DNA from 3 places in the Mesorhizobium sp. 131-3-5 genome. Region 1 is predicted to be linked to each of the others. Evidence: predicted binding sites of a transcription regulator. Region 1 holds the regulator's gene; each other region holds the start of a gene.

The links. The regulator LexA, encoded in region 1, represses DNA repair genes until DNA is damaged. The targets are predictions, from matches to a motif close to TGTTCNNNNTGTGTTCNG.
Region 2: the regulator LexA is predicted to act here: its motif matches at 4,752-4,769, upstream of JG747_RS26170 (sel1 repeat family protein).
Region 3: the regulator LexA is predicted to act here: its motif matches at 2,064-2,081, upstream of JG747_RS03595 (YifB family Mg chelatase-like AAA ATPase).

The regions. Positions count from the first base shown of each region.
Region 1 is NZ_AP023254.1:4,268,444-4,278,711, reverse strand. It holds gene kynU (kynureninase) at 1-437, opposite strand, end outside; gene JG747_RS20805 (ABC transporter permease) at 457-1,380, opposite strand; gene JG747_RS20800 (ABC transporter ATP-binding protein) at 1,386-2,165, opposite strand; gene JG747_RS20795 (ABC transporter substrate-binding protein) at 2,225-3,211, opposite strand; gene JG747_RS20790 (GntR family transcriptional regulator) at 3,364-4,137, shown strand; gene lexA (transcriptional repressor LexA) at 4,516-5,253, shown strand; gene JG747_RS20780 (ComEC/Rec2 family competence protein) at 5,247-7,700, opposite strand; gene gltX (glutamate--tRNA ligase) at 7,804-9,228, shown strand; gene gltA (citrate synthase) at 9,412-10,268, shown strand, end outside.
Region 2 is NZ_AP023254.1:5,303,718-5,313,985, reverse strand. It holds gene JG747_RS26200 (DUF922 domain-containing Zn-dependent protease) at 34-630, shown strand; gene JG747_RS26195 (endonuclease/exonuclease/phosphatase family protein) at 772-1,848, opposite strand; gene JG747_RS26190 (AMP nucleosidase) at 1,915-3,378, opposite strand; gene JG747_RS26185 (hypothetical protein) at 3,495-3,689, opposite strand; gene JG747_RS26180 (hypothetical protein) at 3,731-3,886, opposite strand; gene JG747_RS26175 (DUF2147 domain-containing protein) at 4,112-4,453, opposite strand; gene JG747_RS26170 (sel1 repeat family protein) at 4,892-5,158, shown strand; gene JG747_RS26165 (branched-chain amino acid ABC transporter substrate-binding protein) at 5,584-6,705, shown strand; gene JG747_RS26160 (acetyl/propionyl/methylcrotonyl-CoA carboxylase subunit alpha) at 6,788-8,770, opposite strand; gene JG747_RS26155 (hypothetical protein) at 8,817-9,194, opposite strand; gene JG747_RS26150 (O-acetyl-ADP-ribose deacetylase) at 9,315-9,845, opposite strand; gene JG747_RS26145 (carboxyl transferase domain-containing protein) at 9,848-10,268, opposite strand, start outside.
Region 3 is NZ_AP023254.1:767,530-777,797, forward strand. It holds gene JG747_RS03585 (glycosyltransferase family 2 protein) at 1-482, opposite strand, end outside; gene gshB (glutathione synthase) at 706-1,647, shown strand; gene JG747_RS03595 (YifB family Mg chelatase-like AAA ATPase) at 2,170-3,702, shown strand; gene JG747_RS03600 (hypothetical protein) at 3,724-3,915, opposite strand; gene JG747_RS03605 (DUF3303 domain-containing protein) at 3,899-4,210, opposite strand; gene JG747_RS03610 (TetR/AcrR family transcriptional regulator) at 4,405-4,992, opposite strand; gene JG747_RS03615 (DUF308 domain-containing protein) at 5,125-5,709, opposite strand; gene JG747_RS03620 (malate synthase G) at 6,020-8,191, opposite strand; gene JG747_RS03625 (hydantoinase/oxoprolinase N-terminal domain-containing protein) at 8,461-10,268, opposite strand, start outside.

The DNA of each region.
Region 1 (10,268 bases):
ACCGTGCCCGGCCGCGTCGAGGCCACGCCTTCGGCCATGTAGAGATCGGTCGGGAAACTGTCGCCCTCAGCGACGATGACCGAGCGGTTCGGCCGAATGCCAAGGGCTGCATGCAGCACCTTGTAGATGTTGATCGAGGTCGTGTCGCAGACCACCGTCTGGCCGGCCTCGGCGCCGATCAGACGTCCGAGTTGGTCGCCGAGCGCGACCGGCATGTCGAACCAGCCGGCGGTGTTCCAGGCGCGGATGAGATCCTGCGCCCATTCCTGCGTCGCCGCCTTTTGCAGCTCGTTGAAGACGGCGGGCGCCGCGGCACCCAGCGAGTTGCCGTCGAGGTAGATCACACCTTCCGGCAAAATGAAGCGGTCGCGCATGGCACGCAGCGGATCCGCCGCATCCATGGCTTCGACTGCGGCGAGATCGATCGTTGCACGCATGATGTGTGACATTCCCTGGTTATTCACGGATCGCTTCGCGCGCGGGCGCTGGTCCCCGGCTGCGCTTGAGGCTCGGCAGAGCAAGCATGGCGAGCACGAACAGGCCCGTGGCAAGCTTCAGGTCGGGAGGCGGCATGCCGGCGGCAAGGCAGAACGACACCAGCTGGTAGTAGATGATCGCGCCGGCAAAGGGCGCCAGCAGCTGGCGCGAGACCGTCTGCTTGCCAACGACCGCCTCGCCGATCATCAGCGCGGCAAGGCCGTTGATGAGGATGCCCAGCCCCATATTGACGTCGGCAAATCCCTGCGACTGCACCATCAACGCGCCGCTCGAGGCCGAAAACGCGCTTGCCAGCCCGACACCGCCTATGGTCGCCGCCCAGACATTGATGCCCTGCGCCTCGGCCATGTCGGGATTGGCGCCGACGGCGCGCACGGCGGTCCCCTTCTCGGTTCTGAAGAACATGTAGAGCGCCGCAAAGGCGATGAGCGCGAGAAGGCCGGCGACGACGATCTTGCTGGCCGGAAAACCCGGCCGCGCGAACGGCACCCAGTCGAACACGGTGGGCGAGCCGAAAACCGAAAGGTTAGACTTGCCCATGATGCGCAGGTTGATGCTGTAGAGCATCGTCATCATCAGGATGCCCGCCAGCAGCGTGTGGATGCGGAAGCGCAGATGGATGAAGGCGGTGCAGCAACCCGCCGCGAAGCCCGCCACAAATGCGACGACGATGCAGGTCAGCGGCGATACCCCGGCAGCCAGCAGCACGCCGCAGACGCAGCCGCCCAGCGGAAAGGCGCCTTCGCTAGTGAGATCGGGAAAGTTCAGCATGCGGAACGGGATCATGATGCCGAGCACGACAAAGGCCAGGATCAGGCTCTGCGCCAGGGTCACCGGCATGATCGCGACAAAGCTCGTCAGAACGTCCGGAATAAAGCCCATGGTGATCAGCTCGCCAGCAACATGCGGTCGGTCTTGATGGAAAAATGGCCGATCAGATCGATAACCGTGACCCTCGCCTTCTCCTCGCCGGAGACCTCCAGCAGGACCCGGCCCGCGTCGAGCATGATCACCCGGCTGCCATAGTCGACGGCGTGCTGCATGTTGTGGGTCACCATCAGCGTGGTCAGCTTCAGCGCGTTGACGGCACGCACCGTCGCCTGCATGACGATCTCGGCCGTGCGCGGGTCGAGTGCCGCGGTATGCTCGTCGAGCAGCAGCAGGTCCGGCGATCCGCCGACTGCCATGATCAGCGACAGCGACTGCCGCTGCCCGCCCGAGAGCAGGTCGACACGGGTGTCGAGACGATTTTCGAGGCCGAGGCCCAATATCGACAGGCGCTCCTTGTAGGACGCGAGCCGCGTGGCGTTTAGCCCTTGCCGCAGCGTGCGTTTTTGGCTGCGCAGATCGGCCAGCAGCATGTTCTCCGCCACGGTCATGCTGGCGGCGGTGCCACGCATCGGATCCTGGAAGACGCGCGCCAATCGTGTGGCGCGCTTGTGCACCGGCATGGCTGTCACGTCGGCGCCGTTGATCAGGATCTTGCCGGAATCCAGGACGAGGGCTCCGGAAATAGCGTTGAGCATGCTGCTCTTGCCGGCCCCGTTGGAGCCGATGACGATGCCGAACTCGCCGGTGGCCAATGACAGGCTGAGGCCGTCGAGCGCGACCTTCTCGTCGGCCTGCCCCTTGTAGAATACTTTGCGCGCGGATCGGATATCGAGCATCGTTCCTCCCTGGCCGGAAGGGCGACGGCGCCAACGCCATCGCCCCTTGCAGCCCGATATCAGTCGACGATGCAGCCGCAATCGGCCATCGAAGCCGGTATCTCGATGCCGAACGCGGCCATCGCCTTGCGGGAAATCGTTGCCATGTGATCCTTGTAGGCCGGGCGCGACGGCGCGATCGTCTTGGGATCCTTGCCCTTGAGGATTTCGGCGGCGATGTTGCCGGCGTTCATGCCGACCTGCGTGTAATTGACCGCGAAGCTCGCCGGCACGGTGCCGTTGCGGACCGCGCTGTCATCAGAGTTGACGACCGGGATACCGGCCTGGCGTGCGGCCGCGGAGACAGCGGCGATTGCAGGCTGGATCAGGTTCGAGGCCGGACCGTAGATCACGTCAGCCTTGCCGGCGAGCGAAGCGATGCGTTGCTGGATGTCATTGACGTTGTCGATGCCGACTTCCACGACCTCGAAACCGGCCGCCGGCGCCGCCGCCTTGATCTTTTCTATCAGGGCAACGTCATTGGCCTCGCCTGGATTGTAAGGCACCCCGAAGCGCTTGGCGTTCGGCAGCAGCTTCTTGGTGAAGGCCATCACCGCGGCGACATCCTGCAGATCGCTGGCGCCGGTCATGCCTTCGTCTCCGGCGTCCCACGACGGCACCAGCTTGGCCGCCACCGGATCGGTGACAGCGGCAAAGACGATCGGAATGCCGGAACCGGCGAGCGCCTTCTTGGCGATCTGCGATACCGGCGTGGTGATGGTGTAGATCAGCTTGGGCTGCTCCGCCTGCAGCTTGGCAATCATCTGCGGCACCAGCGATGCATCGAAGTTGGTATGGCTTTCGGTGTAGACGACGTCCTTGCCCTCGACAAAACCGTTGTCCGTCAATGCCTTCTTGAAGCCGGCTATGGCGGCATTGAGCTGCGGATGCTCGCCGAAATTAGCGATGCCGATGCGTATCTGATCGGCCGCGGCGCTGCCTGCGCTGACCATTAATGCGCCTGCCAGGGCCAATCCCGACAGCCAAGCGGACTTCGACTTCAACATCATTTCCTCCCAGATTTGATCAGCGCCGCCCACAGGACGGCAACTGCGGCGATCATGGTCAGTCGCCCGCCGTGTGTCAAACATTATATATAATTCTTGCCATACCTCCGCTTCATATATAATTTTCGCAAGCCGATGACGGACGGATGGCGATGCAGGATCAGAACAATTCCACGAAGACCGAGGCGGCCTATCAGCTGCTGCGGCGCGATATCCTGACCACCCGCCTCATGCCGGGCGCGCCGCTCAAGCTGAGCGCGCTGCGCAGCACATACGGCGTCGGCTGGACGCCGCTGCGTGAAGCCTTGTCCCGACTTGAAGCCGAGCGCCTGGTCACCGCCATCAGCAATCGCGGCTTTGCCGTCGCTCCCGTGTCGCGCGCCGAGCTCGAGGACCTGGCGCGCGCAAGGATGGTTGTCGAAATGCCGCTGTTCCTGGAATCGATCGCGAACGGCGGCAGGGAATGGGAGGACGCGGTCGTCACCGCTCATTACCGGCTCTCCCGCTGCAAGACCGCGGTCGAAGACCCTTCCGATGCGGCCGTCGACAAATGGGACGAGAGCCACGAGGCCTTCCATGCGGCGTTGCTGAGCGCGGCGACGTCGAACTGGCTGTTGCGCTTTCGCTCGACGATCGCCGATCAGCTGTGTCGGCATCATCGGTTTCTCGGCCTGGCGCCGACATTGCGGGCGGCGGCCGGCCTCAAGGACGGCTATGGCGAGGCTATGGACGCGCTGCGCGAAGCGATCGCCATCGAGCATCACACCGCAATCATGGAAGCGGCGCTCGATCGCGACGTCGAGCGGGCAAAGGCGCTGATGACGGCGCATATCGGCTACACGCTGCATGTCTATGTCCACAGCGAAGACAACGGCGCCAACACCTACACCGCGCGCGCCGGCAGCCTGAAAGCGGTTTCCGGATGACGTCGCCGCGGCGTCCAGATCCACGCGGCCGTGGCCGGCCTGAACCCGCGACCGTTGGCATTTTGATTTCGTTTCGTTCCGCCGGAAATGGATCGATACACCGTACAAATCCGCTCTGTGGACGCCTCTCAAACGCCTGATGCCAAACCGCATCCAGGGGTAGGCCACAGGCCATTAACCAAAATGATTTCAATGAACCTGCGGGGGAGCGGAAGCGGTCGAGCGCGGCCCGCTGCCGGGGCCAAATAATTTCAGACGCGTTAACAAATTCATTAAACTTTAAACAGTTGCGGAACACAACTGGAACAGATAGTGTTTGTTCTGGGTTTGTTTTTCGATTCTGATTCACACCCGTCGTTCAATGCCTTGGGGGCCGCCATGCTGACACGCAAGCAACATGAACTGCTGATGTTCATTCATGAACGGCTCAAGGAAAGCGGCATTCCGCCTTCCTTCGACGAGATGAAGGAAGCGCTCGATCTTGCCTCCAAGTCAGGCATTCATCGCCTGATCACGGCACTGGAGGAACGCGGCTTCATTCGCCGGCTGCCCAACCGGGCGCGGGCGCTGGAAGTGCTGCGGCTGCCGGATTCGATCGCACCCGGCCTCAACGCGGCAAAGAAATTCTCGCCAAGCGTCATCCAGGGCAGCCTCGGCCAGGGTGGTCTTGGCCGCCAGATCAAGCCGGCGGCATCGCGCTTGCCCGCGGCCGGCAATAATGACGATGCGGTTTCCGCCGTGTCGATCCCGGTGATGGGTCGCATCGCCGCTGGTGTGCCGATCGATGCCATCCAGCATCAGACACATTCGATCTCGGTACCGCCGGACATGATCATGGGTGGCGAGCATTATGCACTTGAGGTCAAGGGCGACTCGATGATCGACGCCGGCATCTTCGACGGCGACACGGTCATCATCCGCAACGCCGACACGGCGAGCCCGGGCGAGATCGTCGTGGCGTTGGTCGACGAGGAGGAAGCAACCCTGAAACGGTTCCGCCGCAAGGGCGCCTCGATCGCCCTTGAAGCCGCCAACCCGGCCTACGAGACGCGCATTTTCGGGCCAGACAGGGTCAAGGTGCAAGGCAAGCTTGTCGGGTTGATCCGGCGCTACTGAGCAGGAACGGCCGGCTTTTCGGGTTTTTGATAGGGCGGCAGCCCCCTCGCCTCGCGCGAAAATTTTCGCTGCTCGTGCCAGGGCCGATATGGCCCGTCCACCGCGAAGCTGATGATTGGCGGACCTGTCGCCGATTGGCGGTCGAAGAAGACGGCGGCACTGCCCTTGCGGGCAAGTTGCCGTTTGGTGACGACAACAACCAGCGGATTGTGGCAGGAATCATAGCCGGTTGCGTCATTGACGACGATCAAATCGGCGAAGCCGCAAGCCTTCCAGGTGTCCTTGCGGTCTTCGACATGCGCGATGATCGCCCCTGACGGATGCCGGGCAAGACAGACGCCATCCGTGCAATAAAACGGCGCTCCCGGCGGCAGATTGGCGGCATCGGCAATGTCGAATTGCCAGTCCGCCTTGTCGAACATCTCCGGCACGACGATGGTTTCGGACACCAGCGCGCGTTTCCAATTGTCGACGGTGAACTCGTTCGGGCGAGCCCGGCTGACCGCGAGTTCTCCACCGCCGATCGGCAGCGCCACCAAACGCGCATCTTCGGAAATCAGCACATCCGGGGCGCGCGTATCCGATACTGTCAGCAGGCCGGCAAGCGCGAATGGCACTGCCGCGAGCCGCAGCCAGGTCGTCGCCATCGTCGCGATGATCAGGGCGATGGTCACCAGCAGCACGGATTGCTGCGAAATCAGCCCGACCGCATCGACCGGGGAGCGCTCCGATATCCACGCCGATATGGCGATCATTGCGGTCAGGCCCTTGCCCATCACGTAAAGGAAGGGACCGTCGGCACCAAAGGGCATCGCAAGCGAACTGAGAACAGCGAAAGGCATGACAATCAGTGACACGATCGGCATGACGGCCAGATTGGCGAACAGGCTGAGCGGCGACACACGCTGGAAATGCCAGATGGCAAACAGCGCCGTGGCGCAGCCGGCGATGATGGATGTCATCGCCAACCCACCCGTCGCCAGCAGGAATTTTCGCGTGAGAAAACCCGGCAGGGATCGCTTTGGCGGTGGCGGTCTTGCCTTTCCCGCATGGTGATCCGCCCAGCCGGCATAAGCCCCGACCAGCGCCGCGGTCGCGGCGAACGACATCTGGAAGCTTGGGCCGACTACCTCATGCGGCGACACCACAATGACGGCGATCGCCGAGATCGCAAGATTGCGCATGGTCAGCGCCGCGCGATCGAACAGCACGGCAATCAGCATCACCGCCAGCATGATGAAGCTGCGTTCGGCCGCGACGACGACGCCGGAAATGACGAGATAGGCGGCGATCGAGAAAAGGGCCGCGGCGGCCGCATATTTCTTCACCGGCCGACGCGCGGAAAAGTCCGGAAACAGCGCGAAGGCGCCGCGCAGCAGCCCCATGATGGTACCGGCGACGAGCGCCATATGCAGTCCGGAAATGGAGATGATGTGATAGATGCCGGTGCGTCGCATCGCCTCGTTGATTTCATCGGGAATGCCGGCCCGCACGCCGACGATCAGCGCCGCCGCGATCTCACCCTCGGCACCGCCAACCGTGGCCCTGATGTGGTCGGCAATGGCTTCACGGGCATTTTCTATCCCCGAGAAAAGGCGGGCCGTGAGCGGCACCTCGTCGTCCGTGGCTGAGACAAGCTTTGGGTTGCCGAGAAAGAATCCGCTGCCGCCAATGCCGGCAAAATAGCTGTCGAAGGAGAAATCGTAACTGTCCGGCCGCACCGGACCGGTCGGCGGCAACAGTTTAGCATAGCCGGTGACCAGGGAGCCGGCGGTCATTTCCGCCGGGATATCTCGCGCCGAAAGCCTGACCCTTTCCGGCGCATAGCGCAGTTTCGGCCGGGCGGTCGACGTCACGTCGATGGTCAGCCGGATGCGGCCGGTCTCCATCCGGTCGAGCGAAACGACACGGCCGGTGACTTGCGTCGAGATTTCCGAACCCAGCATCTGGGTGCCCGCCCGCCATGTCTCGACCTTGGCGACAAGCAGGCCAAGCGCGCACAACAATGCCGCCGTGAAGCCCAGATGGGTTTTGGGCCAGGAGCGCGAAACAAGCGCACAGACCGCCATCAGCACGACGACCGCGACAGGCTTTGCAAAATCAGGCTCCGTCGCGAGCGAATAATAGCCGATGGCTCCAGCGGCCAGACAAACCGGCACCAGCAGGAAGGCGATGCCCCGGTCAAGCTCGAGCTCCGCTGCCGTCGCCGCACTATGGCGTAGGCGAGGCCAGGAAACCCGGGCGAGTCGCCGCCGGACACGCACAATCCGGCCTGAAGCAGGCGGCGGAAGTGTCGCCGGCATATCCGCCTGCGGCGGCTGGCTGCCGGGTGCAGGCATAAGGGGCGATGGCAGTGGGTTCGCAAGGGGAGATGCAAACATCGACCGTTCGCTGACGCCAACACCAGCGTCCTCGCCCTGATCCGAGCCCCAGCCTCGTCCAGCCATCGGGTCCTGCCCCTTGCACGCCTGACGCCCTATGCTACATGAACGCGCGACGCGCGAAAGTCCGCGCGGCCGCACCCCGCTTCAGATGGTTTCCGAGAGTTTCATGTCCGACAAGGTCGTCACCCGTTTTGCCCCCTCGCCCACCGGCTATCTGCACATCGGCGGCGCGCGCACGGCTCTGTTCAACTGGCTCTATGCCAAACACACCGGCGGCACGATGCTGCTGCGCATCGAGGACACCGATCGCGAGCGTTCGACCGCGGCCGCGACAGCTGCCATCCTCGACGGCCTCTCCTGGCTCGGCTTGACCTGGGACGGCGACGCGGTCTCGCAGTTCGAGCGCGCGCCGCGCCACCGCGAGGTCGCGGAGGAACTCGTGCGTCTGGGCAAGGCCTATTACAGCTACGAGACGCCGGCCGAGCTGGAGGCGATGCGCGAGGCAGCACGGGCTAAGGGCCTGCCGCCGCGCTACAACGGCCAGTGGCGCGACCGCGCCCCCTCTGAGGCGCCTGCGGGCGTCAAGGGCGCCATCCGCATCAAGGCGCAGACCGAAGGCGAGACGATCGTCCATGACCGCGTCCAGGGCGCGGTGCGCTTCCCCAACAAGGATCTCGACGATTTCATCATCCTGCGTTCGGACGGCAACCCGACGTACATGCATGCCGTCGTCGTCGACGACCACGACATGGGTGTCACCCACATCATCCGCGGCGACGACCATCTGACCAATGCGGCCCGCCAGACCGTGATCTACAACGCCATGGGCTGGGACGTGCCGTCTATGTCGCACATCCCGCTGATCCATGGCGCCGACGGCGCCAAGCTGTCGAAGCGCCATGGCGCGCTCGGCGTCGAAGCCTATCGGGCCATGGGCTACCTGCCGGAGGCACTGCTCAACTACCTGGCGCGCCTGGGCTGGAGTCATGGCGATGACGAGATCATGTCGATCAAGGACATGATCTCCTGGTTCGATATCGGCGACGTCAACAAGGGCGCTGCCCGCTTCGATTTCGCCAAGCTGGAAGCGATCAACGGCGCGCATATGCGGCGCATGGCCGACGCGAAGCTGTTGGACATCTTCATCGCCACTCTGCCCTATCTCGAGGGTGGCCCGGCGATGGCCGCGCGCCTCAACGAACACAACAAGGCGCAGTTGCTGGCGGCCCTTCCGGGCCTGAAGGAGCGCGCCAAGACGCTGGTCGAGCTCGTCGATGGCGCGGCCTATCTGTTCGCCACGCGACCGCTGCCGGTCGACGAGAAGGCGGCCCTCCTGCTCAACGACGACGCCCGCAAGATCCTGCGCGGCGCTCACGAAGCTTTGAATGCGTTTTCCGGCGACTGGACTGCAGCCGCGGCGGAAGCCGTGATCCGCGACTATGCGCTGGCCGGTGGCCACAAGCTTGGCGCCGTGGCCCAACCGTTGCGGGCCGCGCTGACCGGCAAAAGCACCTCGCCTGGCGTGTTCGACGTGCTTGCCGTGCTTGGGCGCGAGGAAAGCCTGGCGCGCATAGCGGATCAAATCGATTAGGAGCAAACTGGCCCAAGAAGATTGGCATTGAAAGGCGCGTTTCGCAGTGCAACATTAGGCCTTGGCCCAATCTGGCACGCACCTCCTAAAATGCGGTGGCGAATACGCGCATTGCGGTGATTTCGACGTGTCGCTCTGCAGAATTTGCCTTTGCCGGCATGAGGAAACAACAAGGAGTTTGCAATGACCGAAGCTGCGAAAAAACTGGATGTGGGCGGCGCGAACCAAGAGGCTACCGCAACGCTTCAATTCGCCGGCAAGACCCATGAATTCAAGGTGCGAAGCGGCTCCGTCGGACCCGACGTCATCGACATCGCCTCGCTCTACAGCACGACCGGCGCCTTCACCTACGACCCCGGCTTCACTTCGACGGCAAGCTGTGAGTCCGAGATCACCTTCATCGACGGCGACGCCGGTATTCTCCTCCACCGCGGCTATCCGATCGACCAGCTGGCCGAACACGGCGACTTCCTCGAAGTCTGCTATCTCCTGCTCTACGGCGAACTGCCGACCAAGGCGCAGAAGGACGATTTCGACTACCGCGTGACGCGCCACACCATGGTGCACGAGCAAATGTCGCGCTTCTTCACCGGCTTCCGCCGCGACGCGCACCCGATGGCGGTGATGTGCGGCGTGGTGGGCGCGCTGTCGGCCTTCTATCACGACTCCACCGACATCTCCGACCCCTACCAGCGCATGGTGGCGTCGATGCGCCTGATCGCCAAGATGCCGACGATCGCGGCCATGGCCTACAAGTACCACATCGGCCAGCCCTTCATTTACCCGAAGAACGATCTCGGTTTCGCGGCAAACTTCCTGCATATGTGCTTTGCGGTGCCATGCGAGGAGTACAAGATCAACCCGGTGCTGGCGCGCGCCATGGAGCGCATCTTCATCCTGCACGCCGATCACGAGCAGAATGCCTCCACCTCGACGGTTCGCCTCGCCGGCTCGTCGGGCGCCAACCCGTTCGCCTGCATCGCCGCCGGCATCGCTTGCCTGTGGGGCCCGGCCCATGGCGGCGCCAATGAAGCGGCGCT
Region 2 (10,268 bases), 1.0 Mb from region 1:
ATGGTTCCTTCTCTGGAGATAGGGAGAAGGCCGATGCGCCGGACAGTTCTGACATGCCTCGTCGCCATCGGAGCGCTGTTTGCGCCACAGGCCTCGGCCGGCACCAGGGCAGTGGTCCAGACGCGGACCTACGACGTCACCGGAAGCTCGGGCACCGCCCTCGTCGACGCGATGGACAGAAAAGGCCCCCGGCACGGCTTCATGACGCATGCCATCGCCACAACTTCCTATACCGTCGACTGGGACCTCGACGCCGGCCAGGGCAACGGCTTCTGTCGGATGCGAGGGGTCAATGGCACGCTGAATCTTTCCTACACCTTCCCGCGCCTTGCCTCACCCGCGACGTCGGCGCTGAAGAGGCGCTGGAACAAGTTTTTCGCAGGTGTTCGCGCCCATGAGGAAACACATGGGCGCATCGCCAGGGAGATGATGCGCGCTACGGAAAGGTCGATAACCGGCCTGCAAGTCGTCAACGACCCGTCCTGCTACAAGACGCGCCGCGAGGCGCGGCTGCGCATCCAGGCGATCTATGCCGAATATGAGGCCAAACAAAACGCCTTCGATCGGCGCGAACACAGCGATGGCGGCCATGTCGAGCATCTGATCGCTGCCTTGACCGGAAAACCTTGAACCAGGGCAATTCCAGGAAAAGTGTAAAACGGTTTTCCCGGGAAAAAGCGCCGTAGCGATTTCCCTTGGGAATTGCGTTAGAACAAGGACTAGACCCCTCGCCATCGCGGGTCCTTGCCGCCAGCCCGCTCGATTGGCGTGTCAGCTTTGCGGCTTCACCGAAAAGTCGCTCGCCGCGAGCGCGGTGGCGTGGTCATTCTCAGGCTGCTTGTCGTCTGGCCTTAGCGTGAACTCGACCAGCACCGGCAGATGGTCGGAGCCGGTGTCCTCCAGCCGCTTGGAAGACAGGAGCGTCAACCCGCCCTTGCTGAACACCTGGTCGATCGGCAGGCCCGCATAACGGCGCAGGATGTCGGGCAGTGTCCGGTGGATCCAGGTCGGGCCGGCGGAAGGCATCACTGTCAGCCCGCCGAGAGCCGCGACCCGCCGCACCGCAGCACTCCACGGCACGGCGTTGCAATCGCCGGCCATGATCGCGGTCTCGCCCAACCCGGCCAATGTCTGCGCCAGTTCGCCGATCTGCCAGTATTGCTCCTTCGGCCACGGCCAGCTCAAATGGATCGCGGCGACATCAACGTCGATCCCGCCGAAGTCGATGGTGGCGGTTGCCATCGCTCCGCGCGGCTCGCAGCGCGGTGTCGTGCCGGCCACGAACGGCCGGCGCGACAGCAACGCCACCCCGAACATGCCGTTCGGGTAGGGGCACAGGATACGGTAAGGATAGGCGCTGGCGATGGTGCCAAGCTCGGTCGTCCACATCTCCGACACCTCATCGAGGGTGATTACGTCCGGGTTGGTGCGGCCGATCAGGGAGAGCACTTTCTTCGGTGTCGGGTTGTTGAAGCGCAAGTTCATCTGCAGCAGGCTGTAGACGGCCTGATCGGTGGGCTTGGCAACCGCCGGTTGCGGCCAGAGCCTCGGCAGGGCGCTTGCCGTCGTGGCCAGGCAGGCGATGGCAAACAGCAGCCCCGCTGCCGCTTGCAGCCGAAACGAGCTGGCAAGCAGCGGCAGTGCCAGAAGCGCCATGAGCACGCTGAAGTGAATGCGGAAATGCGAGAAGGAATCGAAAGCCGGATGCAGCGTGCAGAAGAATCCGGCCAACAGCGCGGCCGATAGCGCCGTCATCGCCAGGAATGCCAACCCAGCCATCATTTTCAAGCGCGCGCCTGTCATCATCGAGGTCGTGTCTGCCGAATGCCGCCTGACGATCCGTTCCATCTGCTTATCGGCCAAATTGCGGGCCGGGCAAGACGACGAAATGCCTCGCCCAGGCGCTGCGGCCGCCTATTGGAACGCTGTCTCCGAAAAGCTCCGGAGCTTGCGCGAATGCAGCCGCTCCATCGGCATCTCGGCCAGCTTCTCCATCGCCCTGATGCCGATGGTAAGGTGCTGCGCCACCTGGCGCTTGTAGAACTCGGTCGCCATGCCAGGCAGCTTCAATTCGCCATGCAGTGGCTTGTCGGAAACGCACAGAAGCGTGCCATAGGGGACACGGAAGCGGAAGCCATTGGCGGCGATCGTCGCCGATTCCATGTCGAGCGCGATGGCGCGCGACTGCGACAGGCGCTGCACCGGTCCGCGCTGGTCGCGCAGTTCCCAGTTGCGGTTGTCGATGGTGGCGACCGTGCCGGTGCGCATGATGCGCTTCAGGTCGTAGCCGGACAGCCCGGTGACTTCGGCGACCGCCTCCTGCAGCGCAACCTGGATTTCCGCCAGCGGCGGGATCGGCACCCAAACCGGAAGGTCGTCGTCCAGCACGTGATCCTCGCGCACATAGGCATGCGCCAGCACATAGTCGCCGAGCGCCTGGGTGTTGCGCAGCCCGGCGCAGTGGCCAAGCATCACCCAGGCATGCGGCCTCAGCACTGCGACGTGGTCGGTGATCGTCTTGGCATTGGAAGGGCCGACGCCGATATTGACCATGGTGATGCCGCCGTGGTTCGGCTTTTTCAGGTGATAGGCCGGCATCTGCGGCAGGCGCTGCGGCCCAACGCCTTCGCTGGGCGAACTCTGCCCGGCCCTGGTCACGACATTGCCAGGCTCGACGAATTCCGCGTAACCGCCGCCGCCCTTCTCCATCAGGTCGCGGGCGCGGGCGACGAATTCGTCGATGTAGAACTGGTAGTTGGTGAACAGCACGAAGTTCTGGAAATGCTGCGGGCTGGTGGCCGTATAATGCGTCATGCGGTGCAGCGAATAGTCGATGCGCTGCGCCGTGAACGGTGCCAACGGCCTTGGTTCGCCGAAGGCCACCTCGAACGTGCCGTTGGCGATCTGGTCGTCGGTGCCGTCGAGATCCGGCACGTCGAACAGGTCGCGGATCGGCCGCTTGATGCGCTCCGCGGCGGCTCCGTCGACGTAAGTTCCCTCCAGGAAGGCGAAATGCAGCGGAATTGGCGTGGTCGATTCCGAAACCGTGACCGAGACACCGTGGTTGCGCATGATCAGGCGCAGCTGTTCGACCAGATAGCTCTCGAACAGGTGCGGCTGTGTGATCGTGGTGGCGAAATGGCCGGGTGTCGGCATATGGCCGTAGGCCTGGCGCGAGTCGACCTGCGTGAACGAACTCGTGGTGACGCCGATCTCGGGATAGAAGGCGCGGTAGCGCTTGCTGCTGTCGCCGCCGGCGGCCGCCAGGGCCGAGAAGGCGTCGCGCAGGAACTTGGTGTTGCGGTCGTAAAGCAACTGCAGTGCGGCAACGGCTTTTTCGGCGCTGTCGAAGCTTTGCCGGCCAAAAGGCTCCGGCATGACGACAGATTCGATGGCTTGAGGGTAGATTCGCTTTTCCATGGCTCAATATAGAGACTCGGACGAGCGGTTGGGAGGGGTGTCGCTGCCGAAGGCGCCCAAAGCGCCATTTTTCTTTATCCCCGCTGCAGGCTGACCAGCAGAACGAAACCCACGCCGGACTTCCTCAGGGCCGGCGCCTCGATCGTCGAGCCGGCATCCGCGCGCATCATCGGCACCGCCAGGACCGGCGCGGCCAGGAGCACCAGGATGAGCGCCGCCCGCGGCAGGAGCCGAAGGGTCTTGAGAGTGTTGGCGGCGATGCGGGTCATGATGTCTGAGCTTTTCTTTTCGAGGTCCGGGTTTCTTTGTTTCAGTGACGAAGGTTGGTCGGGCAGGCGAGGCGGCACATTCTGGTGACTTCGTCCCAGGAGCGGGGAGAACGGCCCGCTTCGGCGACGAGGATGGCGAAGAACATTCCAAACAGGCTCATCAGCAGGCAGACGATGGTGAAGCGGCGAGCAAGCATTGGGGTCGTGTCTCCTTCAACACGCCGGAGAATGCCCCAACGCCTCTGAACCGGCTCTGATGCCGGCGTTCATCTGCGGTTCAAATTGATTGACGGGATCTGGGCGGGTCGTCGCCGGCCGGCCGGCCACCGGCAGCGGGGGCAAGAGCCCCAGGGCTTGACGTGCCGGTGAAACGAAAACGGGGCCCGTCGGGCCCCGTTATGGATGTCGCAAGGATAGATCGATCAGAGCTTGTGCCAGGTCTGGCTCTTGCAGATCAGTCCGCCAAGCACGCAGCCGCTCATCTTGAGAGCGGTGCCCGACAATGTCGCCTTGCCCGAATAGGTCTTGTCGTTTGCAGGGTCGGTGATGCTGCCGGCATATTTGTTGTCGCCCGCCGCCTTGAGCGAGCCGATCGTCTTGCCGGCATATTTGCCCGATTTGAGCGTGATGGAAAACGAGCCGCTGCCTGAAATGGCCGCGGTATCGCCGGCTTGCGTTTTCCAATTGCCCTCGATCGGATCGGCCCACGCCGCACCCGCGATGATCAATGTGGCTGCAAGAGCCAGGCTCACTTTTCGAAACATGTTTTGCTCCCTTTGGATAGCCGGCCGAATTCTCCGCCTCGCCGGTCTGCCGCTTACGCAAACGTAAGCTAATCCAGCTCCCGGCAAAACAAAAGCGGTGCCGCAACGGAAGACTTTGGGATTTTGAAGCCGCCTGAATTGGCTCCGTCGGCGAGGAAATGAAAACGACCGGCACGTGCTGTTTGTTTCCCGTGGTTAGCGGAGTGTTGATCCAGGCTCGAAAAATTTTCGTCGAATTTGACGAAAATCGGCTGAATTGCTGACTTCGTATCCTTAACGAATTTCCGCGTTTACCTCTTGTTTTAGCTTTGTTTTCTTCAAATTAAGCACGCCATTTAACGACGGATTCAAGCCTGATCGGCATCCTCGGAAGCATCGAAAGAGCGGCCCGGACAAGACGAACGGAGGCAGCTCTCGGGAGCCAGACAGGGGACTAAAATGGCACGTTTTGAAATGCTTGAAGCAGGTTTCGGCGCCATGGGGGCAACTGCCCAGGCCGACATTCTTTTCGAACTGGGCATGATGTATGCGACCGGCCGCGATTGCGAAACCGACGTCGTTGCCGCCCACAAATGGTTCAACATCGCCGCCATAAAGGGCTCGGCCCGCGCCGCGGAACTGCGCTCGGAACTGTCGGCCGCCATGTCGAAGGTCGAGATCGCCAAGGCGCTGCGCGAAGCCCGCGAATGGATGACCATGCACTGAGTTTCGGCAGACGGGGACGCTCCGGCCAAGACCGCTCCAAGACGGTCGGGCCAAAACAGGGATAAGGCTGCGCAGACAGCCAGGCCACGGGCCATCAACAACAAGAATGCGGCATGCAGGATCGGCCAAGCCGTGCGACGGACCATGACCCCGAAAAGTATCCGTTCTTCGGATCATGGCAGGGAAGACAGGGAAGGCTACGTTGGGGTTCGCGGCGCGGGGGCGCTGGGAAACCGCCCGATAGGCAAAAAAAGCCACGACCAGCCGGAACAAGGCTGGCGTGGCTTTTTGCGTGGATGAGGGCTCGCAGGCCCAATCGAGTGGCGCCAATGCGCCTAGACAGGCCCAATGAAGGATGAAATTGTCCCGCCTCTCTGGAAGAAGCGCGGCCGGGGGCCGCGCGTGAGTGGAGGAGTTCTATTGCCATGAAAAAAATGAGTATTTTGAGCGCGGCCATTTTCGGCCTGATGATGAGTGCGCCCGTCGCATTCGCCGACGACATCACCGTCTCGGTGGTCGGCCCGATGACCGGACAGCTCGCCACCATCGGCGATCAGTTCAAACAGGGCGCACAGGCCGCCGCCGATGCCATCAACGCCGCGGGCGGCGTCAACGGCTCGATGATCAAGCTCGATATCGAGGACGACCAGTGCGATCCCAAGCAGGCCGTGTCGGTCGCCAACCGCATCGTCGCCAACGGCGTCAAGTTCATCGACGGCCATGCCTGCTCGGGCTCGAGCATTCCGGCCTCGGCCGTCTATGCCGAGGCCGGCGCGCTGATGATGAGCCCGGCTTCCTCGAACCCGGTGCTGACCGACGCGGCCGCCAAGGCCGGCTGGCCGACCATCATGCGCCTCTATACGCGTGACGATGCACAGGGCGCCTTCATCGGCCCGTGGATCGCCAAGAAATATGCCGGCAAGAACGTCGTCATCCTGCACGACAAGAGCGCTTACGGTCAGGGCGTGGCCGATGCCGTCAGGGCGACCATGAACACTGGCGGCCTCAAGGAAGTCTATTATGACGCCATCAATCCCGGCGAGAAGGACTATTCGGCGCTTGTCACCAAGCTGAAGGATCTCAAGGCCGACGTCGTCTATTTCGGCGGCTATCATCCTGAAGCCGGCCTGATCCTGCGCCAGTCGGCCGAACAGAACCTGAAGTTCCAGCTGATCATGCCGGACTCCATCGCCTCGCCGGAATTCTGGCAGGTTGCCGGCCCGGCCGGCGAAGGCACCATGTTCGTCTTCCCGTCGGACCCGCAGGCAAAGCCGGAAGCCAAGGCCGCCGTCGAGAAGATCAAGGCCGGCGGCTTCGTGCCGGAAGGCTTCACGCTGTTCTCCTACGCCGTGGTCCAGGCGTTCGCCGAAGGCATCAAGCGCGCCGGCAGCGACGATCCGGCCAAGGTTGCCGAAGCGTTGAAGAACGGCACGCCGATCAGCACCGTTGTCGGCGACGTCACCTTCGACGAAAAGGGCGACCTCAAGAACGCCAGCTACGACATCAACCAGTGGCATGACGGCAAGTACGCGCCGATCGCGCAGTAATCTCGGGTAATGAGATAATCCAAGGAAATGGCCGGGGTTCGCCCCGGCCATTTTGTTTGCGGTCCGCGAAGCGCTCCGCTTGTCAGCCTGCAGTAGCGGTCGGCGCGCTCTGTTCCTCGACGAACCGCACCAGCACCGTCCCGTCGGTGACCTGCGCTCCTTCCACGGCGATCTCGGCAACCACTCCGTCATGCGGGGCGGCGATGGTGTGCTCCATCTTCATCGCCTCGAGGATCAGCAACGCTTGTCCCTTGATCACCGCGTCGCCTTTCGCCACGCGCACCAGCTTGACCAGCCCGGGCATCGGCGCGCGCAAGCTGCCGGAGGCGGCAGCCGCGTCATCGCTGCGTGCCAAGGGGTCCGATACCGCGAATGTGTAGCCGACGGCGCCTTCGAACACCGTGATGTGGCCAGGCCAGCGGGCGAGGCGGGGAGTGGCGCGGAAATCATGCGAATTGGTGCTGTCATAGGGCGCATCGAGCGCCACCTGGAAGCGCCCGTCCGGCCGCACCGAAACCTTTGCCAGTATATCGGTCTCGCCGAACTTCAGCCGCGTGCGCCGCGCCACGCCGTGGAAATGCGCATAGCCGGAAAGCGACGACCATGGGTCGTTCGATGGCGGCAAGGCTTCCGCACCGGAGGCCGCGAGCGCTGCTGCCGAGACGATTTCGCCGGTCGGCGGCGCGACCCCGGTCAGTGCCGCCTGATGCCTGCCGATCAGGCCGGTGTCGACGTCGCCAGCACAAAAGTCGGGATCGGCGGCAAGGGCGGCAAGGAAACCGGTGTTGACCGTGGAACCGGCGATTTCGGTCCGCGACAGCGCCGCGCCGAGCGCTTCCAGCGCGGCTTGCCTGTCCTTGGCATGAACCACCAGCTTGGCGATCATCGGATCATAGTAGGGGGAGATGGCATCGCCGGCCCGCACGCCGGTCTCGACGCGCATTGTGGCGCCTTCGGGGGCCGCGTCAGGGAACTTCAGATGATGCAGCGTACCCGTTGCGGGCAGGAACCCCTTTGCCGCATCCTCGGCATAGATGCGCGCCTCCAGGGCATGGCCGGTCGGCGCGATCTCGCTCTGCGTCTTCGGCAGCTTTTCGCCGCTGGCAACCCGCAACTGCCACTCGACCAGATCGATGCCGGTGACCATTTCGGTGACGGGATGCTCGACCTGCAGGCGAGTGTTCATCTCCATGAACCAGAAGCGGTCGGCCTTCAGCCCGTGCGAGGCGTCGACGATGAACTCGATGGTGCCGGCGCCTGAGTAGCCGATCGCCTTGGCTGCCTTCACCGCCGCTTCCGTCATCGCCTTGCGCAGCGCCGGCGTCATGCCGGGGGCGGGGGCTTCCTCTATCACCTTCTGGTGGCGGCGTTGCGCCGAGCAGTCGCGTTCGTAAAGATGCACCGCATTGCCGAAATTATCGCCGAACACCTGCACTTCGATGTGCCGCGGCTTGTCGACATATTTTTCGACCAGAACGCGGTCGTCGCCGAAAGCAGCCTTTGCCTCGCGCCGGGCGCTGGATAGCGCCTCGGAGAAATCATCGGGATGCTCGACGCGCCGCATGCCCTTGCCGCCGCCGCCGGCGCGCGCCTTGATCAGCACGGGATAGCCGATCTCGCGTGCCTTGGAGGCAAGCAGCACGATCTCCTGCGCTTCGCCATGATAGCCCGGAACGACGGGAACGCCGGCTTTCTCCATCAGCCGCTTGGCGGCATCCTTCAGCCCCATGGCGCGGATCGAGGCCGCCGACGGACCGATGAAGGTGAGCCCCGCCGCCACCACCTGGTCGACGAAATCAGGATTTTCCGACAGGAAGCCGTAGCCGGGATGGATGGCCTGCGCCCCCGTCGAAAGCGCAGCCGCGACAATCCGGTCCCCGCGCAAGTAACTCTCACCGACAGGCGAGGGGCCGATGTGAACGGCCTCGTCGGCCATCTCGACATGCAGGGATTTCGCGTCGGCGTCCGAATAGACGGCGACGGTGTGCACCCCCATCTTGCGGGTCGTGCGGATGACACGGCAAGCAATCTCGCCCCGATTGGCGATCAGGATTTTGGCGAACATGGAGCCTCCCGGGTTTGCCTCGGGCGGCACCAGCCTGGCCGCCGGCTTACTTCGACGCAGCGATCGCGCAGCCGCCGCTTGCGGTCTTGACCTTCCATTTGGCGAAGCCGCTCTGACAGGCGCGCAACGCCGTTTCCTCCGCGGCCTTCTGCGATGGTGCGTTCAGCTTCACGCTGCAGAAAATGTGGAGATCGACGACGCGCGAATAGAACGTCGTGGCGTAGACCGAATGGCCGCTGGCCGCGATATAGGCGAGGTAGGATTTGTAGCAGGCTTCCTTCGGATCGAGTGACAAGGTCGGGGAAAACCGCTTGTCGCCCATCTTGCCCGCCAGCGATTCCGCCGAACCGGCGCCATGTGTTGCGAATATGAGCAAACTTGCAAGTATCGAGGCAGCCATCCCCCGGCAATATTTCAGTTCCATTTCCACCCTGTCCCCGTTGCATTGCGCGGGACAAGCAGTAACGAATATTTTTCCTCGCCGCCAGTTCGTTGTCGGGGGTTCGAGCTTGCATGTGTTGGTGAATCGGTTGGTCCATACAGTTCAACCCTTCCGGAGCGCAGCAACGGCTTGCCAGTATAGTTCCGCCATGTGCTCGTCGAAGCAGCAGAAGATGACAGATTCAGGCACGGTTTTCTCTTCCATGACCATGGTGACCGTGCCGACAGCGATCTCGGCCGCCTCATCTTTCGGGTAGTGGTAAACACCGGTCGAGATCGCCGGAAACGCCACCGTTCGGCAATCATTGGCGGCCGCGAGTTCCAGCGACCTGCGATAGCAGGAGGCCAGCAGTTCGGCTTCGCTCCTGCCGCCGCCCTGCCAGACCGGCCCGACGGTGTGGATGATATGTCGAGCCGGCAGCTTGTAACCCTTGGTGATCTTGGCGTCGCCTACCTTGCATCCGTTCAGCATCCGGCATTCGAACTCGAGCTCACGACCCGCCGCGCGGTGGATGGCGCCATCGACCCCGCCGCCGCCGAGAAGCGCGGTGTTGGCGGCATTGACGATGGCGTCGACATCCAGCTTCGTGATGTCGCCGGTGTGGATGCGGATCCTGTCCAGCGCCTTGCTCATCGTCACATCCTGAACACGCCGAAGCGCGTGTCCTCGACCTCGGCGTTGAGCGACGCCGAAAGGCTGAGTGCGAGCACCTCGCGCGTCTTCGCTGGATCGATGATGCCGTCGTCCCAGAGGCGGGCGGACGAGTAGAGCGGATGGCCCTCATGCTCGTACTTCATCAGGATCGGCTTCTTGAATTTCGCCTCCTCCTCGGCGCTCCACTCGCCGCCCTTGCGCTCGATGCCTTCGCGCTTGACCATGGCAAGCACGGTTGCCGCCTGTTCGCCGCCCATCACCGAGATGCGGGCGTTCGGCCACATCCACAGGAAGCGCGGGGAATAGGCGCGGCCGCACATGCCGTAATTGCCGGCGCCGAACGAACCGCCGATGATGACGGTCACCTTCGGCACCCTGGCGGTGGCGACCGCCATCACCAGC
Region 3 (10,268 bases), 3.2 Mb from region 1:
TTGATGCGGAAAAACAGGCGGCCGACGAAGCTCAGCACCGGATTGCCGAGATAGCGATGCAGCGGCGGCATGGCGCCGGTTTCGATGCCGCCCTGGAAGCGATTGCCCATGACCAGGTCGGCGCCGTCGCGCAGGCGCGTCATGAAGGCATCCAGCGCGCCGAAATCGTAGCTGTCGTCGGCATCGCCCATGATGATGAAGCGCCCCCTGGCGGCGGCGATGCCGCCGAGAAGTGCCGCGCCATAGCCCTTCTGCGCCACCGGAACGACACGAGCGCCGCCCTGGGCCGCGATCTCCTGCGAACCGTCGGTGCTGCCATTGTCCGCGATCAGCACCTCACCCAGGATTCCGGCCTTGTCGAGGAAAGCCCTGGCCTTGCCGATGCAAACGGCCAGCGTCTCGGCCTCGTTGAGGCACGGCATCAGGATGGTGAGTTCAAGCTGTTTGGTCGCGGCGGCGCGGATGGCGGTGAGCGCGTTCATGGTCGTTGTTCCATCGAGGGCCCCCGTCCGGCGCCTGCCGTTGGGGTATTCGAGGCCTATTCTTGTACAGCAAGGCTTAAGAAAACGATGACGCGGCCGCTTGCCTTGTCGCGATCGGGCTGGCGGGGATTGTGCCCTGCTGTTGCCGATCTTCAGATGTCGCGATTGGCAGAAGGCGCGGCGACCCTTATATCGCTCTCGTCGACTGCGCTGGGGACCCGCCATGAAGCTGAAAATCGCCGTCCAGATGGACCATATCTCCACCGTGTCGATCGCCGGCGACACGTCGTTCGCGCTGTCGCTGGAAGCGCAGCGGCGCGGCCACCAATTGTTCCATTACACGCCCGACCGGCTGTCGCTACGCGACGGCAAGGTGTTTGCGCGCATCGAGGAGATGCAGGTGCGCGACGAGAAGGGCAGCCATTACTCGCTGGGCGACAAGGTGCGCACCGACCTGTCGGAGATGGACGTCGTCCTGCTGCGCCAGGATCCGCCCTTCGACATGAACTACATCACCACCACGCATATCCTCGAGCGCATCCACCCGAAGACGCTGGTCGTCAACGACCCGGCCTGGGTGCGCAACAGCCCGGAAAAGATCTTCGTCACCGAGTTTGCCGACCTGATGCCGGACACGCTGATCACCAAGGACAGCCAAGAAGTCGCCGCCTTCCGCAAGGAATTCGGCGACATCATCGTCAAGCCGCTCTACGGCAATGGCGGCGCCGGCATCTTCCATCTGCACGAGGCCGACCGCAACCTCGCCTCGCTGCTCGAAATGTTCGGCCAGCTGTTCCGCGAGCCCTATATCGTGCAGCGCTACCTCAAGGATGTGCGCAAGGGCGACAAGCGCATCATCCTGATCGACGGCGAGCCGGTCGGCGCCATCAACCGCGTGCCGGCCGAGCATGATTCCCGCTCCAACATGCATGTCGGCGGCCGCGCCGAGAAGACCGAACTGACCGAGCGCGAGCGCGAGATCTGCGCCCGCATCGGGCCGTCGCTCAGGGAACGCGGCTTCATCCTGGTCGGCATCGACGTCATCGGCGACTACATGACCGAGATCAACGTTACCTCGCCGACCGGCGTGCGCGAAGTGCAGCGCTTCGGCGGCGCCGACATTGCCAGCCTGTTCTGGGATGCGGTCGAGGGGAAGCGGAAGTAACCTCCGACACCCTGCTGCCTAAGCGACCCTGGAGGAGAAATGTGGCAAGCATCCTATATGGAAATGTCTTTTTAATACTCGCCGTTTGTTTCGGTATTGCGGCATCACTGGTGAATTTATTTGGGTTGACAGCATGCGAGGTAAATTCTTTCGTCCTCTCGACGAGAAGGACCGAAGCCTTTACGGACTTGCTTCGATACTGGTTATCCTGGCAGTCATTTTCATGGCTGCTCATATTCACTCCCTGGGTGGATCGAAATGAGACCTGCCGCGAGACTGGGGCTGACAATTCTGTGACGATGTCGCGCCTCACTGCGGTCATAGGCACACAGCGATATTTTCCGTTTTCAGTTCGTATTAACCATGTTCCGCCTTTTCAACCGGGCTCAATCCGGCTGCAACCATAGCGATTGCCTTGTTCTCGTAATGTTCTTGATTTGACCGGCAATCTGTGATTGTCTTCTGCCGGGGCCACGTTCCAGGCCTATCGCATGGGTTGCGGCCCATATCCGGGGTGGGAAAATGGTGGCGCGGGTTCGCACGGTCGCTTTCCAGGGCATCGAGGCCGTGCCGGTCGACGTGCAGGTGATGATCGCGCCCGGTAAGGTCGGCATGCAGATCGTCGGCCTGCCCGACAAGGCGGTGGCCGAAAGCCGTGAGCGGGTGCAGGCGGCGCTGCATGCGTCGGGCCTGTCGATGCCGTCGAAGAAGGTGACGGTCAATCTGGCGCCGGCCGACCTGCCCAAGGAAGGCAGCCATTACGATCTGCCGATCGCGCTTGGCCTGATGGCCGCGCTTGGCGCCATTCCGGGCGACATGCTGGCCGGTTATGTCGTGCTTGGCGAATTGTCGCTCGACGGCACCATTGCCGCCGTCGCCGGTGCCCTGCCGGCGGCGATCGGCGCCAATGCCGAGGGCAAGGGGCTGATCTGTCCGTTCGCCTGCGGGCCGGAAGCCGCCTGGGCCGGCAAGGACTTCGATATTCTGGCGCCGCGCAGCCTGATCGCCATCGCCAACCATTTCCGTGGCACGCAGGTGCTGTCGCGGCCGGAGGCCGGTATCCACGCCGCGGCGCGCGACCTGCCCGACCTTGCCGACATCAAGGGCCAGGAGACGGCCAAGCGGGCGCTGGAAGTGGCGGCGGCCGGCGGCCACAATCTGCTGATGGTCGGCCCGCCAGGCTCGGGAAAATCGATGCTGGCGCAGCGGCTGCCGTCGATCCTGCCGCCGCTGGCGCCGAAGGAATTGCTCGAAGTCTCGATGATCGCCTCGGTGGCGGGCGAGCTCGGCGAAGGCAAGCTGACCGACCGGCGGCCGTTCCGCGCCCCGCACCATTCGGCCTCGATGGCGGCAATGGTCGGCGGCGGGTTGCGCGCACGGCCGGGCGAAGTCTCGCTCGCCCACCACGGCGTGCTGTTCCTCGACGAGTTCCCCGAATTCACGCCGCAGACGCTCGACGCGCTGCGCCAGCCGCTGGAGACGGGCGACTGCATGATCGCGCGCGCCAACCACCGCGTCACCTATCCGGCGCGCATCCAGCTGGTGGCGGCGATGAACCCGTGCCGCTGCGGCATGGCCGGCGAACCGGGCTATCGCTGCCTGCGCGGCGAACGCTGCCGCACCGATTATCAGGCACGCATTTCCGGTCCGCTGCTCGACCGCATCGACCTGCGGATCGAAGTGCCGGCGGTCTCGGCCAGCGACCTGATAAGGCCGGATCGAGCGGAGAAGAGTGCTGATGTGGCGCTGCGCGTCGCACGCGCCCGCACCCTGCAGCGCGAGCGTTTCGAACGGCTCGGCGTGACCAGCGCCACCACCAACGCCCATTGCGCACCTTCTGTCATCGAGGACTTCGCGATGCCCGACGCAGCCGGCCTGTCGCTGCTCAAGGACGCCAGCGAGAAACTCGCTTTCTCGGCGCGGGCCTATCACCGCGTGCTGAAAGTGGCGCGCACGCTGGCCGACCTCGACGCCAGCGAAACCGTCGGCCGCATCCATCTTGCCGAAGCGATTTCCTATCGCATGAGTTCGGAACGCGTGGCGCAGGCGGCGTAGAGCGCCTTCCGCCGTCGCCAATCACTTGCGCAGCACCCAGGTACTGTCTCGCCCCAAAGCCGGCATCCATGCCTCGGTGCGCGACCTGCTTCGTGAGCGCACCCGGCTGAATCCCACGAAGCCGGTGAAGCGAGTGCGCTCCGAATGCGTCGCCTCGTCCGGCTTTTGCGAGATGCGCAGCCTCGTCGGCTGCCGCTCATGAAGGAAGTTCATCCCGCCATTTGATAGCTTCCATCTCGACGCGGACCGCGTCCTGAACGTCGATGACCTGATGGACGTCGAATTGGAACGCCGGGAAGGTCGAACACATTTTGTGGACTACCAGCGGGTCATCTGCCTCGATCAGCATGCTGCCACCCCATTCACCCACCCGCGCCACGAAGGCATGTACCTTGACTTCGCTGGGTATCTCCCAGTGCCGGAAGATTTTCAGGATGCGCTTTTGGACGTTCTCGTATTCGATCGCCGATCCCTGTGGCCGCTCGTTCCAATTTACGAGGTATTTCATAATCTCCTCCCTCTGGGGTGACCGTAAATCCCCGAGCGGCATTGTAGCTCCCCTCCTTCAAAAAGAGGTAGGCATCACGACACGCGCGCGACCAGCCCGTCGCTGGGAGCTACAGGTGCGGCTTCGGGGGAGCCACCTATGCTAACATTGTGGTCAATTAAACCGCGCGTCGGGCCGATCCGCCTTTGCCCGGATCAATCGGTCGCGGGGATCAACTTCTGCAGCGTCGGCGTCAGGATCATGCCAAAGGTCAAGGCATCGCCATAGGCTCGCGCGGAAAGCATTGCCCCGTGGACGGTCGCCATGAAGGCTTCCGCTTCCACACGCGGCGCATTCGATATTGCCAGTGTCCTCTGTTCTGCGCCGCGCTCGATGACGCCAGTCAGCCATCCCGAGAGAAACTGGAAATACGCCCGGACTTCCACGGCAACCTCCGGCGGAAGGGCGGGCAGCTCGCTGGCAAGCAGCGCGCAGACGCAGAACGGCACGCTCGCATCCTCGATGCATCGGGCCCAGATGCCGGCATAGGTTCGAAGCAACTCGGGCGGTTCGGGGACATCGCGCTCGAGCCCTCCCATGCCGATGACGGCATCCTCGAGGTAACGCTTGAGCAGGGTCTGCACGAGGTCGACCTTGCTGGGGAAATGGTGATGGATGCTGGCTTTGCGGATGCCAACCACCTCGGCGATATCGGCGTAGCTGAATCCATTGTAGCCGCCCGCGACGATGAAGGCTCGCGCGGCGGCCAGGATCTCGTCGGCGGTGTTCGAAGGCTTGCTCATGACTTGCTCCGGCGGAGGGCTCCTCTGCACTTAGAGCGGTTCGCCGTTTCATGGAAACCGGCGAACCGCTCTAACCCGTTTGTTTTGAAGCGATTCCCAAGGGAAAGCGCTCACACTTTTGCTGACATTGCCCTAACTTGCGACCCGCGGCGACTTGCGAAGGACGTCGCTGACCGACAGCCACAGAGCGGACACGAAGAAGTAGAAGGCGCCGAACGCGGCATAAGGTGCAACATTGGCGATGCCGATGATCTCCGTGCCGCCGGCCATCTTGACGAAGAACAGACCCGCCAGCGCCGATTGGGCGCCGCTCAGGATCATCGGCCATTGCGCACCGTTGGTTTTCCAGCGCCGCGCCGCGGTCAGGAGCTGAAACACGCCGGAGACAACGGCCCAGACGCCGTAGACCGAGAGCACCGCATTCATGCTGTGACCGAGCGCGATGGCGACCGCAATCGTGGCGACGATGCTGACGGCGAAGTTCAGCAATTGCGACTTGTTGCGGCCGAGCCCGCCGGTGCGCCGGGCGTCGATGTAATTCGCAAGCGCATCCCATGCAGGATAGGCAACCAGCATGGCGGCAGCGAGCGGCGGGCTGCTTTTCGCGACGGTGAAAGCCGCCACAACCCAGGCTGCCGATACGGCAAACCGCAGATAGTAATAGCTTTTGAGCCAGCCGTTTGATGACGGGCTCTGATCGTTCATTTGTCCAGGCATGATGGGGTCTCTCGTTTAATCTACCTACCAACTAGTAGGTAGATTAATGGTCGTCAAGGCGCCTGGAACTGATTGCCGGTCACCTCGACATCGCATTTATGTGATCAGCATTCGCTTGCGCCTGCGCTGGCGCCAAGGAACGACAGTGGCTGCTTTAGGCATGTTTTTGACTTGAGTGGCAGCCTTCGCTAGCGCGCGCACTGGCCGGCGCCAGCGAGACGGTCGGGCGCATCCACAGCGTCGAGGCGATTTCCTACCGCATCAGAGCGCGTGGCGCAGGCGGCGAGGCGCTTGGGGCCGGCCCTGCTTTTCAGGTCCTATCGCGCGCCTTCAGCTCCAGCCGCCGCGCGTGCAGCACCGGCTCCGTATAGCCGTTGGGCTGGCTGGTTCCCTTGAACACCAGGTCACAGGCGGCCTGGAAGGCGATGGAGGTGTCGAAATCCGGCGCCATCGGCCGGTAGAGCGGATCGCCGACATTCTGGCGGTCGACGATGGCCGCCATGCGCTGCAGGGAATCGCGTACCTGGATCTCCGAACACACCTTGTGGCGCAGCCAGTTGGCGATGTGCTGCGAGGAGATGCGCAGCGTGGCGCGGTCTTCCATCAGGCCGACATCGTTGATGTCGGGCACTTTCGAGCAGCCGACGCCCTGGTCGATCCAGCGCACGACATAGCCCAGAATGCCTTGAGCGTTGTTGTCGAGTTCGCGCTGGATCTCGTCGGGTGTCCAGTTCGGCCGCACGGCCACCGGAACGGACAAGATATCGTCGAGTTTCGCCTTCGGCCGGCTCTTCAACGCCGCCTGCACGGCATGGACGTCGACCTTGTGATAGTGCGTGGCATGCAAGGTCGCGGCCGTCGGCGACGGCACCCAGGCGGTGTTGGCGCCGGCCTTGGGATGCGCGATCTTCTGTTCCAGCATCGCCGCCATCAGATCCGGCATCGCCCACATGCCCTTGCCGATCTGGGCATGGCCGGCGAGCCCGCATTCGAGCCCGGTGTCGACATTCCAGGCCTCGTAGGCGGAGATCCAGGCGGCCTGCTTCATGTCGCCCTTGCGGATCATCGGGCCGGCTTCCATCGAGGTGTGGATCTCGTCGCCGGTGCGGTCGAGGAAGCCGGTGTTGATGAACACCACGCGTTCCTTCGCGGCGCGGATCGCTTCCTTGAGGTTGATAGTGGTGCGCCGCTCCTCGTCCATGATGCCCATCTTGATGGTGTTCTTCGCCATGCCGAGCAGCGCCTCGACACGGTCGAAGATCTCGACTGCGAAGGCGACTTCCTCCGGCCCATGCATCTTGGGTTTCACCACATACATCGAGCCGGCGCGGGAATTGGCGCGGCGGCCTTTCGACCCGACATCGTGCAGTGCGATCAGCGCCGTCAGCGCGGCGTCCATGATGCCTTCTGGCACCTCGTTGCCGTCGCGGTCCAGGATCGCCGGATTGGTCATCAGGTGGCCGACGTTCCTGACCAGCATCAGCGAGCGGCCGGGCAGCGTCAGCGTGCCGCCGCCGGGCGCGGTGTAGGCGCGGTCGGGGTTGAGCTTGCGGACAAACGTCTTGCCGCCCTTGCTGATCTCTTCGGCGAGGTCGCCCTTCATCAGGCCGAGCCAGTTGCGGTAGACGACGACCTTGTCCTCCGCATCCACCGCCGCGACCGAATCCTCGCAGTCCTGGATGGTGGTCAGCGCCGATTCCAGGATGACGTCGGCAATGCCCGCCGGATCGGTGCGGCCGATCTGGTTGTTGCGGTCGATGACGATCTCGATGTGCAGTCCGTTCTTCACCAGCAGCACGGCATCGGGGTTGGCGGCATCGCCGCGATAACCGACGAATTGCCTGGGGTCGGCCAGCGTGGTGCCGCCGGCGCCGGCGCCAAGCTTCAGCGCGCCATGCGCCACCGACAGGCCGTTGACCCCCGCCCATTTGCCCGAGGTGAGCGGCACCGACTGGTCGAGGAAATCCTTGGCCCAGGCGATGACCTTGGCGCCGCGCGCCGGGTTGAAGCCTTTACCCTTTTCCGCGCCGCCGGTCTCGGGAATGGCATCGGTGCCATAGAGCGCATCGTAGAGCGAACCCCAGCGCGCATTGGCGGCGTTGAGCGCATAGCGCGCATTCATCACCGGCACCACCAACTGCGGCCCGGCAACAACGGCGATTTCGGGATCGACATTTCCCGTCGACACGCTGAAGGCCGGCCCTTCGGGAACGAGATAACCGATCTCTTTCAGGAAGCCCCTGTAAGCCTCCATGTCGACCGGCGCGCCATTGTCGCGATACCAGCCGTCGAGCTTTTCCTGCATGGCGTCGCGTTTTTTGAGCAGCGCCCGGTTCTTCGGCGCGAGGTCGTGGACGATGGCCGAAAAACCGTTCCAGAACGCATCTGCGGCGATGCCGGTGCCGGGCACGGCCTCGCCAGCCACAAAATCATGCAGCGCGCGGGCAATCCGCAATCCAGCGATCTCGATGCGATCGGTCATCAGCTTGTCTCCAGACGAAAGGCTCGGGCGGGCCTTTGGCATGTCAGGTCTACAGGGTCAATTCGGCTTAAGGTGAAGGGGACATTTAGGCAAGGTTGGCGAAGCTGCGTCCTTCTCCCCGTTCTATGGGCAGAAGATGGCGGCAGCCAGATGAGGGGGCGGCGCGGCGTTGGCCGAACGGGCGGCACAGTGAAACTGCATTCCCTTGGCTCTGCCCCTCATCCGCCCTTCGGGCACCTTCTCCCCGTGAACGGGGAGAAGGAAGGCGCTCACATCGCGATCCTTGGCCGTCCCGAGGCGACCGCCACCACATGCGCCTCGATGAACATGCGCTGGGCTTCGACGGTGGAAACCTTGAACTCGGTCGCGACGTCGATCTCGGCATTGTCGGTACCGGCGTCCCGGGCGCGCTCGGCCACGATCGCTCGCACATCGGCCTCGGCAGCGGCGATCGCCGCAGCCTCGTCGAGGAAATCGCGCACCGTTTCTCCGGAGGCCAGACGGAACAGCCCTTCCCTGGGCTGGCTGACCCGCGCTTCGGCCGAGACCCTGACCTGGCCGACGACGGCGCCGAGCGCGTTGGCGACATCGGTGTCCTCGGGCACCACGCAGTCATTGCCGACCAAGGGCGCCAGGCCGGCGTAGTGCAGCGGCGCGGAAGCGCCGAGGCCGATGACCGGGCGGTCGAGCGCGACGCTCAACCGGGCGATGCCGGGATGGGCATCGACGGCGCGCTGCACCAGCGCGTGCGCCACGGTCGCGGCGCCATCGAGCCCGTCCTCGGCGAAGGCGGTTTCGAGGATGTATTCGGCCGACCAGCGCGTCAGCGTCACCAGCACGCGCTCCGAGATCACTTCCGGCGACGCGGCGATAGGCTGGCCACGGCCATCGCGCTTGCGGGCGAACAGCTCGGCGCCGAGGCGGGCGGTGGCGGCATCCCAATTGGCTTGCTTGCCCAGCACGTGTGCTGCGTCCGACGGGGTGAAGCCTGAGATATGCACCAGCCCACGCGAGACTAGCCGGTTCAAGGTGGCGTTCTGGGCATTGGACGTCAGCAACCTGTCGAGGGCAAGCGGCGTCGCGCCGATCGCCTCGTAAAGCCGCGCTTCCGGAGCGGTGAGACCCGCCGCAAGCCTGTCCGGCACGCCGGTGCGCACCGCGAAGCGGCCGTCCATGCGGCCGGGATTGGGCGAACGCAGCTGGCGTTCGAGCTCCGATTTGACGGCGTCGCCATGCGCCATGCCGGCCAGCGCCAGCGGCACCAGGCGGCGCGGCCCGAGCAGGATTTTTGGATTGAGCGCGCCGTCCTCCAGCGCCACTTCGGAATCGCCGCCAAGGCCGAAGGTGCGCATGGCGACCGCCTCGACCATGGTGCGGAAGCCTCCGACGGTGGCGCCTTCGGGATCCAGGCGCGGCCGGCCCTTGTCGAGCACGGCGACATCGGTGGTGGTGCCGCCAATGTCGGAGACCACGGCATTGTCGAGCCCGGTCATGTGGCGGGCACCGACCAGGCTGGCCGCCGGACCGGAGAGGATGGTCTCGATCGGCCGCTGGCGGGCGAACACCGCCGAGACCAGCGCACCGTCGCCGCGCACCACCATCAGGGGAGCGGCGATGTTGCGGGCTTGCAAAAACCCTTCGGTCGCCGCCACCAGCCGGTCGATCATCGAGATCAGCCTGGCGTTGAGCAGCGTGGTCAGCGCCCGACGCGGGCCGCCGAGCTTGGCCGAGAGTTCGTGGCTCGCGGTGACCGGCAGGCCGGTCTTGTCGCGGATCAGTTCGCGGGCGGCGATCTCATGCGCCGGGTTGCGGGTGGCGAAATAGGCGCACACGGCAAAGCCGGACACCGAGGCACCGAGTTCCGGCAGGGCCTCTTCCAGCCCTGACAGATCGAGCTTGGCGGCATTGCCGTGGACATCATGGCCGCCCGGGCAAAACACCACCGGATCGGTGCCGAGCGCGGTCTTCAGCCCATCGCGGGCGAGGTCGGCTTCGGAAAAGCCGATCATGACGAGCGCGACGCGGCCCCCCTGGCCCTCGACCAGCGCATTGGTGGCCAGCGTCGTCGACATCGAGA